DNA from 4 places in the Erwinia rhapontici genome. Region 1 is predicted to be linked to each of the others. Evidence: riboswitches for the same ligand, from Rfam matches in the RefSeq annotation. Region 1 holds a riboswitch; each other region holds the start of a gene.

Region 1 (4,025 bases):
CGCTGTGGGCGCTGTGTGTGGCACTGAATATTCCCTTTGCCAAACTGCTGGAACCTGAAGGCAACAAAACCCAGATCATCCGGCGTGGCGAAGGGGCGAAAGTGGTGGCCGGAGAAGCGAACTATCAGGCCATTTTGCTGGCCAGCTGCCCACCGGGTGCGCGGCGCGATATCTATCTGTTAATGACCCAGCCGGGTGCTGACCGTCTGTCACAGCCGCATCCTGTTGGATCGGTTGAGCACATTATCGTCACCCAGGGGCGGGCGCTGGTCGGGCTTAAGGATGCCCCGGAAGAGCTAGCGCCAGGCGATTACATCTGCTATCCCGCCGATCGTGAGCATATCTTTAAAGCGCTGGAACCCGACACCCTGGCACTGCTGGTGGCAGAGCAGGGATAAAGGGAGGATGGGGACGGAAAACCGTCCCGTAATCGGGTTTTTATACCGTGTCGCTGAATAGCGGTTGACGGGGAGTTATGATTCTATCGAACCGATTTTTTGTTGAGACTATTCTTATCGTTAGCTAGAATGCGGCCTGAAAAAGTGAAGGTGTATTATCATTTCTACATAAAATGTGTATTTGCTTTTAATAAAGCAATCTGGGATTTAAATCAAAATCGGTCAGGTTGACGTTCAGAATGTGCTGGCCGAAATAAATTATAAAATGGAGTTAAGAATGAAAGGCATCAGTAAACTGGTCTGGGCAGGTCTCGCGCTGAATATCTGCTATCTCGGCGCGGCAGTCTATCTCACTACCCAGATAGAGGATGGTGAGTTAACTATTTTTGCACGCAATGCGATTGCTTTTTTACAGTACTTCTCCATCCCATTTTTAGTTTCTATTTTATTGCAGATCATCAGTTTGCCCCTTTTATTCAAAAGCCCAAAGTGGGGACTGGCGCTGGCTATCATTGGCTCGCTTATTATCCTGCCATTAAGTATGGTTTTCCTCGCCGGTTATATGTTTAGCTATGAAAAGCATTGCAACAAGGGCCTGGAAGTATTTTCACCCAATGAAAAAAACACACCTTCACGGGCTTTGATTTTTAAAACATCGATGTTCTATGTGCAGGGCGGGATTTCCCTTGCTATCGGATTGTTTATTCTGGCCGATGGTGTGAGCGTTGGCGGATTATTAGTCTGTACCGGGATCATTTTTATCTCAAATGCGATGCGTTTAAAGCAACGCGTGATGATTGGGGTGTCAGGCGATAAATTGATCCTGACCCCGGCGCTGTATGCTGAAACCTGTCTGATCCCGCTAACCGATGTCACGTTAATCAAAGAAAATAAAAATGTCTTCAAACTGCATATCCACTCTGCTGGTGTTGACAGGAAATGTAGCTTTAGTAAAAAAATGATCGCCGGAGAGAATGCTCAGGCAGACCTTGCGGAGATTTTGTCAACATTGCCAAAAGCGGACAGCGAGGCTGTGGCGGTGAGTGACAAGCCTGAATAACCTCCAGCCCGGGCGGCGGGAGACGTAAAAGCTTGTTTCTCTGCCATCTAACTGGCATGATTCTGAAGGGTGATTATCGCAATGGTAATTACAACACATTGATTTTACTATTTAAATGACTCGGGGTGCCCTTCTTCGTGAAGGCTGAGAAATACCCGTACCACCTGATCTGGATAATGCCAGCGTAGGGAAGTCAGATGCCCGACCGGCATCGCCTTCTTGATCGCCGGTTGGGAGCATATATGATCCAACCTGAACGCCTGAGCCACGCCGATGTGGCCCATTCCCTGACGCTGTTTCAACAGCAATCTCCCCTGATTCACTGTATGACCAATGATGTGGTGCAAACCTTTACCGCCAACGTGCTGCTGGCGCTGAGGGCTTCCCCGGCGATGGTGATCGATCAGGACGAAGCCGCGCAGTTCAGCGCCATTGCTGATGCCCTGCTGGTAAACGTTGGTACGCTGACCCATTCCCGCAGTGAAGCGATGCGGGCAGCGATCCATGCGGCCAGCGCTGCCGGACGACACTGGACATTAGATCCGGTGGCGGTAGGGGCGCTGGATTTCCGTACCACTTTCTGTCACCAACTCCTGTTACTCAAGCCCGCTGCGATCCGCGGCAATGCTTCGGAAATTATGGCACTGGCAAAACAGGCGGTCAGCGGACGGGGCGTAGATACTCAGCATGCGTCAACGGCGGCATTACAGGCAGCCGTTGTGCTGGCGACGGAAACGGGGGCGGTGGTGGCGGTTACCGGAGAAGTGGATTTTGTCACCGACGGTGTGCGCACCCTCAGCGTCAGCGGCGGTTCCCCACTGATGACGCGCGTGGTCGGCACCGGCTGTGCGTTGTCCGCCGTGGTCGCCGGATTTACCGCGCTGCCCGGCGATCGTCTGGTGCATGTCGCCAGCGCCTGCCACGTGGTGGCGCTGGCGGGAGAGCGAGCAGCGGCAGCGGCGCAGGGGCCGGGCAGCTTTATCCCCGCGTTCCTCGATGCACTGTATCAACTGAACCCGGAGGCACTGGTATGAAACGGATTAACGCCATGACCATTGCCGGAACTGACCCGAGCGGTGGCGCCGGGATCCAGGCCGATCTGAAAGCTTTCTCTGCACTGGGCGCCTATGGCACCAGCGTGATCACCGCGCTGGTGGCGCAGAACACCACGGGCGTGCAGTCGGTCTATCGCATTGACCCGGCATTCGTGGGCGCGCAGCTGGATTCGGTCCTGTCGGATGTGCGTATCGACACGATAAAAATCGGTATGCTGGCAGAAAGCGCCATCGTTGAGGTGGTTGCCGAACGGCTGAAAGAGACCCCGGTGCCCTGGGTGGTACTGGATACGGTGATGCTGGCAAAAAGCGGCGATCCGCTGCTCTCTGCTGAGGCGGTTGCCACCTTACGCGAGCGTCTGTTACCGCAGGTCTCCCTGATTACGCCCAATCTGCCAGAAGCCGCCGCGCTGCTGGCCTGCGATCCGGCACGCGATGAGGCCGAGATGCGTGAACAGGGCAGGGCGCTGCTGGCGCTGGGCTGTCAGGCGGTACTGATGAAGGGCGGCCATCTTAGCGAATCGGAAAGCCCGGACTGGCTGTTTACCCACCAACTTGAACAGCGGTTTACCGCGCCTCGCATTATGACGCGCAATACGCACGGTACGGGCTGTTCGCTGTCGGCGGCGCTGGCGGCACTGCGTCCGCGACACGATGATTGGGCTGCCACGGTTCAGGCGGCTAAATACTGGTTGCAGGGGGCGCTTGAGCAGGCAGACTCGCTGGAGGTCGGCCACGGGCATGGCCCGGTGCATCATTTTCATCAGTGGTGGTGACCACGATGGTCCGCGTTTTTTTGTGCGGATCGTTCTGAAAAATGGAGTCAGCAATTTGCCTTAATAACAGTTTTGGGTCCACCCTGTTGGGGTCAGGAAAACTGACCCGCGGGCCATCAAAATGGCCCTCACACATTTTAACAGGAGTTATCATGACGGACATCGTACAGTTATTGGGCAAAGAAGCGGATTCTCTTTTGCAACATCGCTGCATGACTATTCCAGCGGACAACCTCTATCTTCCAGGGGCGGATTATGTGGATCGGGTGATGGTCGATAACAATCGTCCCCCGGCAGTTTTACGCAATATGCAAACACTGTACAACACCGGACGTTTAGCCGGGACAGGTTACCTCTCTATCCTCCCCGTAGACCAGGGCGTCGAGCATTCGGCGGGCGCCTCTTTTGCTGCGAACCCGCTCTACTTCGATCCGAAAAATATTGTGGAGCTGGCGATTGAAGCGGGCTGTAACTGTGTGGCTTCCACGTATGGCGTACTGGCTTCTGTCTCACGGCGTTACGCACACCGCATCCCGTTTATGGTTAAGCTCAACCATAACGAGACGCTGAGCTATCCCACCCAGTATGACCAGACGCTGTATGCCAGCGTTGAGCAGGCGTTTAACCTCGGTGCTGTCGCCGTCGGGGCCACCATCTATTTCGGTTCAGAGCAGTCACGGCGTCAGATTGAAGAGATCTCTGCAGCCTTTGAACGCGCCCATGAACTGGGGATGGT
Region 2 (4,025 bases), 920 kb from region 1:
GGGTTCCTCTTTTATGTCCTCACCCCGTTTACAGCAGCAATTTATCCGGCTCTGGCAATGTTGCGACGGCCAGCCACAGGAAACCACGCTCAGCGATCTGGCGGTACAGCTTAGCTGTTCCCGGCGTCATATGCGTAACCTGCTGAATGCCATGCAGGATCAGGGCTGGCTGGAGTGGCAGGCTGAGGCAGGACGCGGCAAGCGTTCACGCCTCACTTTCCGTTATACCGGGCTGGCGTTACAGCAACAACGGGCAGAGGACTTACTGGAACAGGACCGCATCGACCAACTGGTGCAACTGGTGGGGGATAAAAACCGCGTACGTCAGATGCTGCTCTCCCATTTAGGCCGCAGTTTCCGCCAGGGTAAACATATTCTGCGCGTGCTCTACTACCGTCCGTTACTGAATCTGCTGCCCGGGACGCCGCTGCGCCGCTCGGAAACGCATCTTGCGCGGCAAATCTTCAACGGGCTGGCACGGATAAATGAGGAAAACGGGGAAATCGAACCGGATATTGCCCATCACTGGCAACAGATCGCCCCGCTGCACTGGCGCTTCTTTCTGCGCCCGGCCATCCACTTCCATCATGGCCGTGAACTGGAGGTTGAGGACGTCATTGCCACGCTCGTACGCTTAAAAGAGCAACCGCTGTTCAGCCACCTCGAACGTATTGAATGCCACACCCCCTGGACGCTGGATATCCATCTCAGCCAGCAGGATAACTGGCTGCCCTGGCTGCTGGGCAGCGTCAGCGCCATGATCCTGCCGAAAGAGTGGCCGCATATGCGTAATTTTGCCCGTCAGCCGGTGGGCACCGGCGCCTACGAGGTGGAACGCAACCAGCACAGCCAGCTGCGCATTGCCGCCTTTGATGATTACTTTGGTTATCGCGCATTGATTGATGAGGTCAATATCTGGGTGCTGCCGGAGATAAGCGACGAACTGGTTTACTCCGGTGTCAAACTGCAAAGCGAAAGCACCGATGAAAAATCCGAAGAGAGCCGACTGGAAGAGGGCTGCTATTTCCTGATGTTTGATCAGCGTTCTGAGCATGGACGTAACGAACAGCTGCGCCGCTGGATCAGCACCATTTTCAACCCTATCGCCCTGCTGAACCACAGCGGCATTGCCTACCAGCGCTACTGGTTCCCGGCCTACGGCCTGCTGCCACGCTGGCATCATCGCCGCGATATGGCCATTGCTGAGAAACCCGCCGGGCTGACGTCGCTGACCATCACCTGGTACAGCGATCATATTGAACACCAGGGCATTGCCAACGCGCTCGGACCGATCCTTGCCGCACACGGCGTTGAGCTGATCACTCAGGAAATTGATTATGAAAGCTGGTATCGCGGCGAGGCTAAAAGCGATATCTGGCTGGGCAGCGCCAACTTTACCCTGCCGCTGGAGTTCTCTCTGTTTGCCCTGCTGTATGAGATCCCGCTGATGCACCACTGTGTGCCGACTGACTGGGAAAGCGATGCCCGACTCTGGCGCGAGCAGAAACTCTCGCTGGCCGACTGGAGCAAGCAGTTGATCGACAGCAACTTCCTCCATCCGCTGTTCCACCACTGGCTCCTGCTGCATGGACAGCGCAGTATGCGCGGTGTACGCATGAACACGCTGGGCTGGTTCGACTTTAAATCTGCCTGGTTCGCTCCCCCCGAATCATGACGCTTTCGTAACAAAGACGAAACCACTAGAATGAGCCGTTCTCAACGGGGTGCGAAAACATCAGCTGACGCCGGATCACTGCACGACGCCGAATCAATGCCTGCGCAGCACGTTTTCGCTGAGATAAAACCCGTCGAACCTGACCCGGATCATACCGGCGTAGGGATTTGAGAGTGTCACTGACTCAGATCCTTTGCGCATACCTTTAAGGAACGCAAAGTGTTGAAAAAATATTTAGCTCTGCTGGTGCTGTTTTCCCTGCCTGCCCTCGCGGCCAAAGAAACCCTGACGGTTTACACCTACGACTCCTTCTCTGCCGAATGGGGACCGGGGCCTGCCATCAAGAAAGCCTTTGAAGCACAGTGTCACTGTGAACTGACATTCGTGGCCCTTGAAGATGGCGTCTCGCTGTTAAACCGGCTGCGCATGGAAGGCAAAAACAGTAAAGCAGATGTGGTGCTGGGCCTGGATAACAACCTGCTGGATGCCGCAGAAAAAACCGGGCTGTTCGCCGCCTCAAACACCGATACGTCCCACAGTACCGTCCCCGGCGGCTGGAAGAACACGACGTTTGTCCCTTATGACTACGGCTGGTTTGCTTTTGTCTATGACAAAACCAAGCTACAGAACCCGCCGAAAAGCCTGAAAGAATTGGTCGAGAGCGATCGTCCCCTGAAGGTGATCTACGAAGATCCGCGCACCAGCACCCCGGGCCTTGGCCTGCTGTTGTGGATGCAGCAGGTGTTTGGCGATAAAAGCCCGGAAGCCTGGCAGAAGCTGGCAAAGAAAACGGTGACCGTCACTAAAGGCTGGAGCGAGGCGTATGGCCTGTTCCTCAAGGGCGAAAGCGATATGGTGCTCAGCTACACCACCTCTCCCGCTTATCATCTGATTGAAGAGAAGAAAGATCAGTACGCCGCCGCCAACTTCAGCGAAGGGCACTATTTACAGGTGGAAGTCGCCGGTCAGTTGAAGTCCAGCAAGCAACCGAAGCTGGCGCAGCAGTTTATGCAGTTTGTGATGACTCCAGCGTTCCAGGACACCATCGCCACCGGCAACTGGATGTACCCGGCAATCAGCACGACGCTACCGGCGGGCTTCAATACCCTGACCGTCCCCACGACCTCACTGCAATACAGCCCACAGGACGTGGCAACACAGCGCAGCAACTGGATTAGTGCATGGCAACGCGCCGTCAGCCGCTAATTCCCGGCTGGTTAGTGCCCGGCGTGCTGGCTGCGATGCTGCTGGTCAGCGTGGCCTCGTTAGCGTTTTTTGCCCTTTGGCAGAATGCGCCCACCACCGACTGGCGCGGCCTCTGGCAGGATAGCTATCTGTGGCACGTGCTGCGCTTCTCCTTCTGGCAGGCACTGCTGTCCGCGCTGCTCTCGGTGTTGCCCGCCATTCCTCTGGCCCGGGCCCTTTACCGCCGCCGCTTCCCTGGCCGCAGCACGCTGCTGCGGCTGTGTGCCATGACGCTGGTGTTACCGGTACTGGTGGCGGTATTTGGTATTCTCAGCGTATATGGTCGCAGCGGCTGGCTGGCGCAGCTGTGCGCCCTGCTTGGCGTTGACTACACCTTCTCGCCTTACGGCCTGCAAGGTATCCTGCTGGCCCACGTCTTTTTCAACCTGCCACTGGCCACCCGCCTGCTGCTGCAGGCACTGCAGCAGATCCCCGGCGAACAGCGGCAGATCGCTGCACAGCTAGGCCTGAGTGGCTGGGCACATTTTCGTATTGTCGAATGGCCATGGCTACGGCGCCAGATCCTGCCCGCCGCAGCGCTGATCTTTATGCTGTGCTTTGCCAGCTTTGCCACCGTACTGTCGCTGGGCGGCGGTCCGCAGGCGACCACCATTGAGCTGGCGATCTTCCAGGCATTGAGTTTCGACTACGATCCCGGGCGCGCAGCCCTGCTGGCGCTGTTACAGATGCTGTGCTGCCTGGGGCTGGTTATGCTAAGCCAGCGTCTGAGTAAAGCGATCCCAGCGGGCAGCGACAGCCTGGGCGGCTGGCGCAATCCGCAGGACAGCTGCCGTGCTCGCATACTGGATTTGTTGCTGATCGCCGCCGTATTACTGCTGATCCTGCCACCGCTGCTGGCCGTGGTGATCGACGGGTTGAATCAGGGGTTCAGCACGGTACTGCATCAGTCTGCGCTGTGGCAGGCAATGTTAACCTCTGTGCGCATTGCACTGGGAGCGGGAATACTCAGCGTGGTTCTGACGATGATGCTGCTGTGGAGCAGTCGTGAGCTGCGCCTGCGTCAGCGCCCGTTATGGGGACAAACGCTGGAAATGAGCGGTATGCTGATCCTCGCGATGCCTGGGATTGTGCTGGCAACCGGCTT
Region 3 (4,025 bases), on a different replicon from region 1:
AGGCCAGTAACACGTTGAGTTCCGACAGGAAGCGAATGCCTTTATTCACCCCGGAGGTCACAGAGATGGTGGCCATGATCACCGACAGGACAATCAGCCCGGCCTGCGCTGTCAGCCCTTCCGGTACGTCAAACAACACCTTGAGCCCGTAGTTAAGCTGTACCACGCCAATACCGAGCGTGGTGGCAATACCAAAGATGGTCCCCAGCACGGCAGCGATATCCACGGTATGACCAATGGGCCCGTTAATGCGCTTACCAAAAATAGGGTAGAGCGCCGAACGGATAGTGAGCGGCAGGCCATAACGGTAGCTGAAGTAGCCGAGGGCGATGCCCATCAGGGCATACATGGACCAGCCAGTCAGACCGTAGTGGAACAACGTCCAGACCATCGCCTGACGCGCCGCTTCCATCGTCTGGCCCTGGCCTTCCGGTGGCATCATATACTGGGTGACCGGTTCCGCCACCGAGAAGAACATCAGGTCGATACCGATACCCGCAGCGAACAGCATGGCCGCCCAGCTCATCAGGCTGAATTCAGGTTTCGACTGTTCGGGACCGAGCTTGATGGAGCCAAAGCGTGAGCAGGCCATGAAAATGACGAATACGATGTACAGCGTGGCTGCCAGCAGGTAGTACCAGCCGAAGGTATTGGATACCCAGTCGAGGGTGCGATTAATCCAGCGGTCGGAAAAATCAGTGAACAGGATAGTGGTAAAGGAGAACAGCAGGATAAGCGCTGCTGAGGTATAGAAAACCACGGGATTAATACGATCTTTTTGAGGTTTTCCTGGTATTTCAGTCGTCGGCATAATGTCTCCGCAAAAAATGCTCAAGAAAATAACCTGAAGTCCGCTCTGCGAAGCGCGCATTAGCGCATACTGGGTAACATCCGCCGTATATCCGCTAATTACACTGGGAGAACCATCAGGGTGATTATCAGGTGTAATATATTGATTAATCGTTAGTGTTTTTGATCTACGTCGCCCCCTGAAAGTAAATTTTGTGTAAACAACAACAGGAATGATAGGTTTTATTGATTGAGCATTCAATTAAAAAAAACTTCATCGTCTCATTCTGTCCCATTTTTTCCGTACGAAAACCTCATGTCACTTGACGATTGTCACCCGGTAAAATACAACTAGTCCCTGTCAGGGGAGTCTCGCCAGAGAGACTGAGAGGCTAATGAGCGATTTTTCGCGGCTTAGCGACCCTTAGAACCTGACCCAGTTGATACTGGCGTAGGAAGACGCGTACCCGATGGCGTATCAGCCAGGGTACCTGCCACGTGGGCTGGCTTCTGATCGTCCCCGTCTTTTCCTTACTCTGTATCACGGGTCTCCGCATCGATTGAGAGGCTAACGTGAAACCATTTATTCCCCCCTTTATTTGTACCGGAAACCGCACATCATGAGCCGCTGGTCGGTGATCGGTGATGGCGTCGCCGGGCTTTGTGTTGCCACGTTACTTGCTGAACGGGGTGAATCCGTTGAAGTGATCACCGCAGAGCAGCACTGTGCCGCATCGCACTGGGCGGGCGGTATGCTCGCCCCCTGGTGCGAAGGTGAAAGTGCCCCCGAAGAGGTGATCGCACTGGGTCAGCGTTCCGCGCCCTGGTGGTCGGCCCGCATTCAGGGAGTGGAACATCAAGGCACTCTGGTGGTGGCACCCGCACGTGATACCCCCGAACTCAGCCGTTTTGCCCGCCTGACGCGGGCGCATCAGTGGGTAGAGCCGGCATCGCTGGAACCCGCGCTGGAAGGGCGTTTTGCCCGTGGGCTGTTCTTTGCCGGGGAAGCACACCTTGATCCACGCAGTGCGCTGCACCAGCTACGGGCGACCCTGCAACGCAGGGGTATTCCTTTTCATACGGGCAATCCCGGCGGGACAGTCATTGACTGCCGGGGGATTCATGCAGCCCCTGATCTGCCTGAGCTACGCGCCGTACGCGGGGAGATGCTGATCCTGCACAGTGAAGAGGTGCAGTTCTCACGCCCCATCCGCCTGCTGCATCCCCGTTTTCCCTGCTATCTGGTGCCGCGTGCCGGAGGGCGCTTTATGCTGGGTGCAACGATGGTGGAAAGCGACGATAACAGCCCGATCAGCGCACGCGCCATGATGGAACTGCTCAGCGCCGCCTGGGCTATCCACCCTGCGCTGGCTGAAGCGCGGATACTGGAAAGCGGCACCGGGTTGCGCCCCGCTTATCACAATAATATCCCCGCCATTCGCTACCAGAACGGCGTCTGGTCCCTGAACGGCATGTATCGCCACGGCTTTCTTCTCGCGCCAGTCATGGCGGAAAAACTGATGCTGCAACTGCAGCAGGAAAACCTGATATGAAAATCCAGCTTAACGGCCTCCCGATCGACACCACCGCCCGCACGCTGGCGGAACTTTTGCGTGAACAGCAGATGGATGCGGGCTGCGTGGCCAGCGCCCTTAACGGCGAGTTCGTCCCACGCTCGCGCTATGAAACACAGCCACTGACCGCAGGCTGTGAGCTTGAAGTGTTATCACCGATGCAGGGAGGGTAAAACATGTTTTACGATTTTATTCCGCAGTCACGTTTTTTGCTCGGCACTGCCGGGTATCCCTCTCCGGCGATCCTGCAACAGGCGATTGAGGCCTCCGGCAGCGAAATCATTACCGTCAGTCTGCGCCGTGAAGGGCGGCAGGGTGCGGCATTTCGCGACCTGCTAACCGGGCTGAACAAGCGGGTGCTGCCCAATACCGCAGGATGTCATAGTGTAAAAGAGGCGGTGACCACGGCGCATATGGCGCGCGAAGTCTTTAATACCCGCTGGATAAAACTGGAGGTGATTGGTCACGCTGATACGCTGCAACCCGACCCCTTTGCCCTGGTGGAAGCCGCCCGCATCCTGTGCGCTGAGGGATTCCAGGTGTTTCCCTATACCACGGAAGATCTGATCCTCGGCGAAAAGCTGATTGAAGCGGGCTGTGAGCTGCTGATGCCGTGGGGCGCGCCGATTGGCTCCGGCCAGGGGTTACGCAACATTGAGGGGCTGCGTTCAATGCGTGCCTGGTTTAAAGGCATTCCACTGATTATCGATGCCGGGATCGGCGCACCCAGCCAGGCTGCACAGGCAATGGAAATGGGCTTTGACGGTATCCTGCTGAATACGGCCGTGGCCAAAGCACAGGATCCGGTACGCATGGCCGGGGCGTTTTCTGCCGCTATCCACGCCGGTCACGATGCCTGTCATGCCGGCCTGGTAGAGCGCCGTGATATGGCCAGCGCCTCCACGCCGATTTTTGGTATGGCGCAATTTCTCTCACGGGAGCCATAACGGATGGACCGATATCAACGACAAACCATGCTGCCTGAGATCGGCGAGGCAGGGCAACAGGCCCTGCTGCAAGCCCGCGTGCTGGTGATCGGTGCTGGCGGGCTGGGTGCCACACTGCTGCCACTGCTGGCCGGGGCCGGGGTGGGCTACATCAGGGTGTATGACGGGGACCGGGTAGAGGAGCACAACCTGCACCGCCAGACGCTGTACAGTATGCAGGACTGCGGGAAGCGTAAAGTCGACTGCGCGCAGCGTGCACTCAATGCACGTAACCCGGACTGCGTAGTCGATGCACGGCCGCAGGCACTGAGTGCCAGCATGATGGCCGACGCGCTGGACGGTATCGATCTGGCGATCGATGCCGCCGATAATTTTGCCGTCACCTATCTGCTTTCCGATACCTGTCAACCGCGTCATATTCCGCTGGTCAGCGCCTCGGTACTCGGTCGTCAGGGCTATGTTGGGGGCTTCTGTGGCACTGCCCCGAGTTATCGTGCCCTGTTCCCGCAACTGCCGGGCAACGCGGCGAACTGTAACACGGCAGGTGTCATGGGCCCGGCGGTGGCCACGCTGGGTGCCATGCAGGCGCAGATGACCCTCAGTATTCTGCTCGGGCTGACGCCTTCACCGCTGGGCTGTCTGATCAATTGCGACTTCACCACCTGGCATTTCCGCCCGTTCCGTTTTGACGGTGCCGGTGAGCCTGACCAACCTG
Region 4 (4,025 bases), 1.4 Mb from region 1:
GAGGCCCGGTGCCACATGCTTGAGGATCGCTTCGATAGTATGCGCGCAGTAGTCCACACCCAACTGGTTCGGCACCGTGAGTAACAGGGTATCGGCTTCGGCAATCGCTTCGTCCTGCGCCAGTTGTTTAATCAACTGGTCCGGTTCTGCGGCGTAGCTGCGGCCAAAGATGGCGCGGGTTTTCTCATCAAGATAGCCCACTTTGTCCCCTTCTTTGCCGCTGTTGCCAAAGTACGCACGGTCCATATCATTCACCAGCGCAAAGATACTGCGGCTCACCGAAACACGCGGGGTGCGCGTATGTCCGGCGGCTTTCCACGCTTCCCGGTAGGCGCGGATCTGTTGCGCCTGCTGGATATGGAAAGGCTCACCGGTTTCATCATCTTTCAGCGTTGAGCTTTGCAGGTTCATCCCCAGTTTCGCCGCCCAGACGGCGGTAGCATTGGAACCGGCCCCCCACCAGATACGGTCACGCAGCCCTTCCGAGAACGGCTCCACGCGCAGCATCCCTGGCGGGTTCGGGAACATCGGCTGCGGGTTTGGTTTGGCAAAGCCTTCGCCACGCAGCACATCCAGCAGCACTTCGGTGTGATGACGCGCCATATCCGACTCGTTTTCCCCTTCCGCAGGCTGATAGCCAAAATAGCGCCAACCGTCGATCACCTGCTCAGGAGAACCCCGGCTGATGCCCAGCTGCAAACGCTCACCGGAGATCAGGTCGGCAGAGCCGGCATCTTCTGCCATATACATCGGGTTCTCGTAACGCATATCGATCACCCCGGTGCCGATCTCAATACGGCGTGTTTTCGCGCCGACGGCGGCCAGCAGCGGGAACGGCGAGCTTAACTGGCGGGCAAAGTGATGCACGCGAAAATAAGCACCGTCCGCACCGAGTTCTTCAGCGGCGACCGCGAGATCAATCGACTGCAACAGCGCATCGGCCGCCGAACGGGTGCCGGACTGCGGCGAAGGGGTCCAGTGGCCGAACGACAGAAATCCAATACTTTTCATGGGGGTATCCTGTGGGGTGAAACAAATGACGATTGATTAGCAGTATATACCCAAAATAATTCGAGGTGCAGCCAACGCATCTGCGGCTCGAAGTATGACGGGTGGATTGTAATGAAAAATGAAATCCCGTATAAAAGAGCCCTCCGAGGGGTGTCCTGTATGGGCTGAGATGGCGTAACAAGCCGAACCCTTTGAACCTGATCTGGGTCATGCCAGCGAAGGGACGGGTTGGCAGTCACCTCTGCCCTGTTCACACCTCCGCGTGCCCGGATCTCCACTTAAATGAGGGGATTCAGTGTCTAAAACTATTCAGCCTGTTGATTTCAGCCAGGGTCTGTACGGACGTTTACGCCAGCAGGCCGGTAACGACTGGCAGGACTATGTGGCGCACCCGTTTATTCACCAACTCTCACGCGGCACGCTGCCCGAGAGCGCCTTTCGTCGTTATCTGACGCAGGACTATCTTTTTCTGATTCACTTTGCCCGTGCCTGGGCGCTGCTGGTCAGCAAACTGCGCACGCTGCCCGAAATGCGTGCGGCGACGGCGTCTCTGAACGCCATCGTCGCAGAGCTGCCGCTGCACGTTGGCTACTGCGAAAGCTGGGGGCTGAGCGAAGCGCAGATGATGCGCGAACCGGAAGCGGCGGAAACCATGAACTACACCCGCTATGTACTGGATATCGGTCACTCGGGTGATGCGCTGGATCTGCTGGTGGCGCTGCTGCCCTGTGTGGCGGGCTACGCCGAGATTGGCCTGCGCCTGTTGAACGCCCCGGAGACGGTTTTACAAGGCAGCCCTTATGCCTCCTGGATCCGCAACTATGGTGATGCAGACTATCTGAACGGCGTTCGTGCCGCCCTCGGTTTACTGGAAACGGTCGGTGAGCAGCGCGGGGCCGAAAGCCGCTTCACCGCCCTGTCTGAGATTTTCACCACCGCCACGCGCCTCGAGTCGGCATTCTGGCAGATGGGACTGAATGCGGTGCACCGGACATGAACCCACCCGGCATTGAGGTGCGCGATCTGACGCTGTGCTTCGGCCCGCGTCAGATTTTCGACCGTCTCAGTTTTACCCTCCCGCCGGGGCGATTTGTTGCCCTACTGGGGGCCAGCGGCAGCGGCAAGACCAGCCTGCTGAAGATCATCGCCGGGCTGGCGAAGCCCACCTCCGGCACCGTCTGCGGTAGCGATGGCCTGCCGTTGCCCGGGCGCATTGCTTACATGGGACAGAAAGATCTGCTCTATCCCTGGCTGTCGATCAGCGACAACATCACACTGGGTGCACGTCTGCGCGGCGAAAACGTGGATGCCGCCTGGGCTGCCCATCTGCTGGAACGCGTCGGACTGCACGGGCACGGCAACGATCTTCCTGCGGCGCTTTCCGGTGGCATGCGCCAGCGGGCGGCGATTGCCCGCACGCTGTATGAAAGACGCCCCGTTGTCCTGATGGATGAGCCGTTCTCCGCGCTGGATACGCTGACGCGGGCCAAAATCCAGACGCTGGCCGCTGAACTGCTGGCCGACCACACCGTATTGCTGATTACCCATGACCCGATGGAAGCCTGCCGTCTGAGTCACCACCTGCTGGTGTTGTCTGGTTATCCTGCCGGGATCGACGACACTCACACCATTGGTGGCCAGCCGCCCCGTGCGCCGGATGATGCCGATGTGCTGAAAAGCCAGGCCGAACTGTTACAGCAGTTGCTGAGGGCCGCAGAATGAGCGGAAAAATGGCCGCCAGCGCACGTGGCGTAATGATTTTTACCGGGCTGCTGCTGCTGTGGTGGCTGGCCACACTGAGTGATATTCCCGCCTTTTTACTGCCGTCGCCCGCCGCTGTTGCCCGCGCGCTGTGGGATGGCCGCGCTTTCCTCACGTATCACAGCCTGATAACGGCCTCAGAAGTCCTGATTGGGCTGGTGCTGGGCGTACTGCTGGGGTCGCTGCTGGCGATCGGCATGATCTTCTCTCCTCGCCTGCAACGCTGGCTGATGCCCGTGGTGCTGACCAGCCAGGCCATTCCGGTGTTTGCCCTCGCGCCGCTGCTGGTGCTGTGGTTTGGCTTTGGCATCAGCGCCAAAGTGGCGATGGCGGTGCTGGTGATCTTCTTCCCGGTGACCTCTGCTTTCTTTGACGGGCTGAGGCGGGTTAATCAGGACTATCTGGACCTTGCCCGCACCCTGGGTGCCTCACGCTGGGCGCAGCTGCGCCATGTCCGGCTGATGGCGGCGCTGCCTGCTTTTGGCTCCGGCCTGCGCATGGCGGCTGCCGTGGCACCGATTGGCGCCATTATCGGCGAATGGGTCGGTTCGGCCGAAGGGCTGGGTTACGTGATGCTGAACGCCAATGCGCGCATGCAAACCGATCAGTGTTTTGCTGCGTTGTTTATCCTGGTGCTGATGACCGTTTTACTCTGGATGGCGGTCGATGCCCTGCTCCATCGCCTGATCAACTGGGCACCCGAATAATGTTGATTCCCCTTAAATCTGAAAGGAACACAGAATGATGATGAAAACCTGCGCTGCCCTGCTGTTAAGCGGTGCCTGCTCCACAGGCGTCATGGCCAACGAGAAACTGACGCTGGTGCTCGACTGGTATATCAACCCGGACCACGCACCGATTATGGTTGCCGATCAGATCGGGGCATTTAAAGCAGAAGGGCTGGACGTGAAGATTGTGCCCCCGTCCGATCCCTCCCTGCCGCCGCGCCTGGTCGCAGCGAAACAGGCGGATCTCGCCATTACTTATCAGCCGCAGCTGCACTTTTTCGCCGATGAAGGCCTGCCGCTGGTGCGCGTGGGCACGCTGATCAATACCCCGCTGAACACGGTGATGACACTCGATAAAAGCATCACCTCACCGGCAAAACTGAAAGGGAAAACGGTGGGTTATTCCGTGAGCGGTATTGAACAGGCAACGCTGACCACCATGCTGAAGCAGGAGCGCGCCAGCCTGAAGGAGATTAAGCTGGTCAACGTTAACTTCCAGCTGACCAGCGCCCTGCTGGCCGGGCA

Evidence for each region. Region 1 has a riboswitch for thiamine pyrophosphate ahead of thiM (hydroxyethylthiazole kinase). Riboswitches for the same ligand answer to the same signal wherever they lie in the genome.
Region 2: another riboswitch for thiamine pyrophosphate. It lies ahead of thiB (thiamine ABC transporter substrate binding subunit); the one in region 1 lies ahead of thiM (hydroxyethylthiazole kinase).
Region 3: another riboswitch for thiamine pyrophosphate. It lies ahead of LJN55_RS23870 (FAD-dependent oxidoreductase); the one in region 1 lies ahead of thiM (hydroxyethylthiazole kinase).
Region 4: another riboswitch for thiamine pyrophosphate. It lies ahead of LJN55_RS08925 (TenA family protein); the one in region 1 lies ahead of thiM (hydroxyethylthiazole kinase).

Annotation. Positions count from the first base shown of each region.
Region 1 is NZ_CP085627.1:3,298,389-3,302,413, reverse strand. Features, by position in the region: gene LJN55_RS15395 (helix-turn-helix domain-containing protein) at 1-398, shown strand, start outside; gene LJN55_RS15390 (hypothetical protein) at 676-1,458, shown strand; TPP riboswitch at 1,570-1,666, shown strand; gene thiM (hydroxyethylthiazole kinase) at 1,701-2,492, shown strand; gene thiD (bifunctional hydroxymethylpyrimidine kinase/phosphomethylpyrimidine kinase) at 2,489-3,289, shown strand; gene fbaB (class I fructose-bisphosphate aldolase) at 3,442-4,025, shown strand, end outside.
Region 2 is NZ_CP085627.1:4,220,682-4,224,706, forward strand. Features, by position in the region: gene sgrR (HTH-type transcriptional regulator SgrR) at 14-1,675, shown strand; TPP riboswitch at 1,711-1,859, shown strand; gene thiB (thiamine ABC transporter substrate binding subunit) at 1,895-2,881, shown strand; gene thiP (thiamine/thiamine pyrophosphate ABC transporter permease ThiP) at 2,857-4,025, shown strand, end outside.
Region 3 is NZ_CP085628.1:102,871-106,895, forward strand. Features, by position in the region: gene LJN55_RS23865 (choline transporter) at 1-811, opposite strand, end outside; TPP riboswitch at 1,143-1,264, shown strand; gene LJN55_RS23870 (FAD-dependent oxidoreductase) at 1,410-2,342, shown strand; gene thiS (sulfur carrier protein ThiS) at 2,339-2,536, shown strand; gene LJN55_RS23880 (thiazole synthase) at 2,540-3,310, shown strand; gene LJN55_RS23885 (HesA/MoeB/ThiF family protein) at 3,314-4,025, shown strand, end outside.
Region 4 is NZ_CP085627.1:1,860,442-1,864,466, reverse strand. Features, by position in the region: gene LJN55_RS08930 (LLM class flavin-dependent oxidoreductase) at 1-1,011, opposite strand, end outside; TPP riboswitch at 1,148-1,252, shown strand; gene LJN55_RS08925 (TenA family protein) at 1,319-2,008, shown strand; gene LJN55_RS08920 (ABC transporter ATP-binding protein) at 2,005-2,733, shown strand; gene LJN55_RS08915 (ABC transporter permease) at 2,730-3,479, shown strand; gene LJN55_RS08910 (ABC transporter substrate-binding protein) at 3,514-4,025, shown strand, end outside.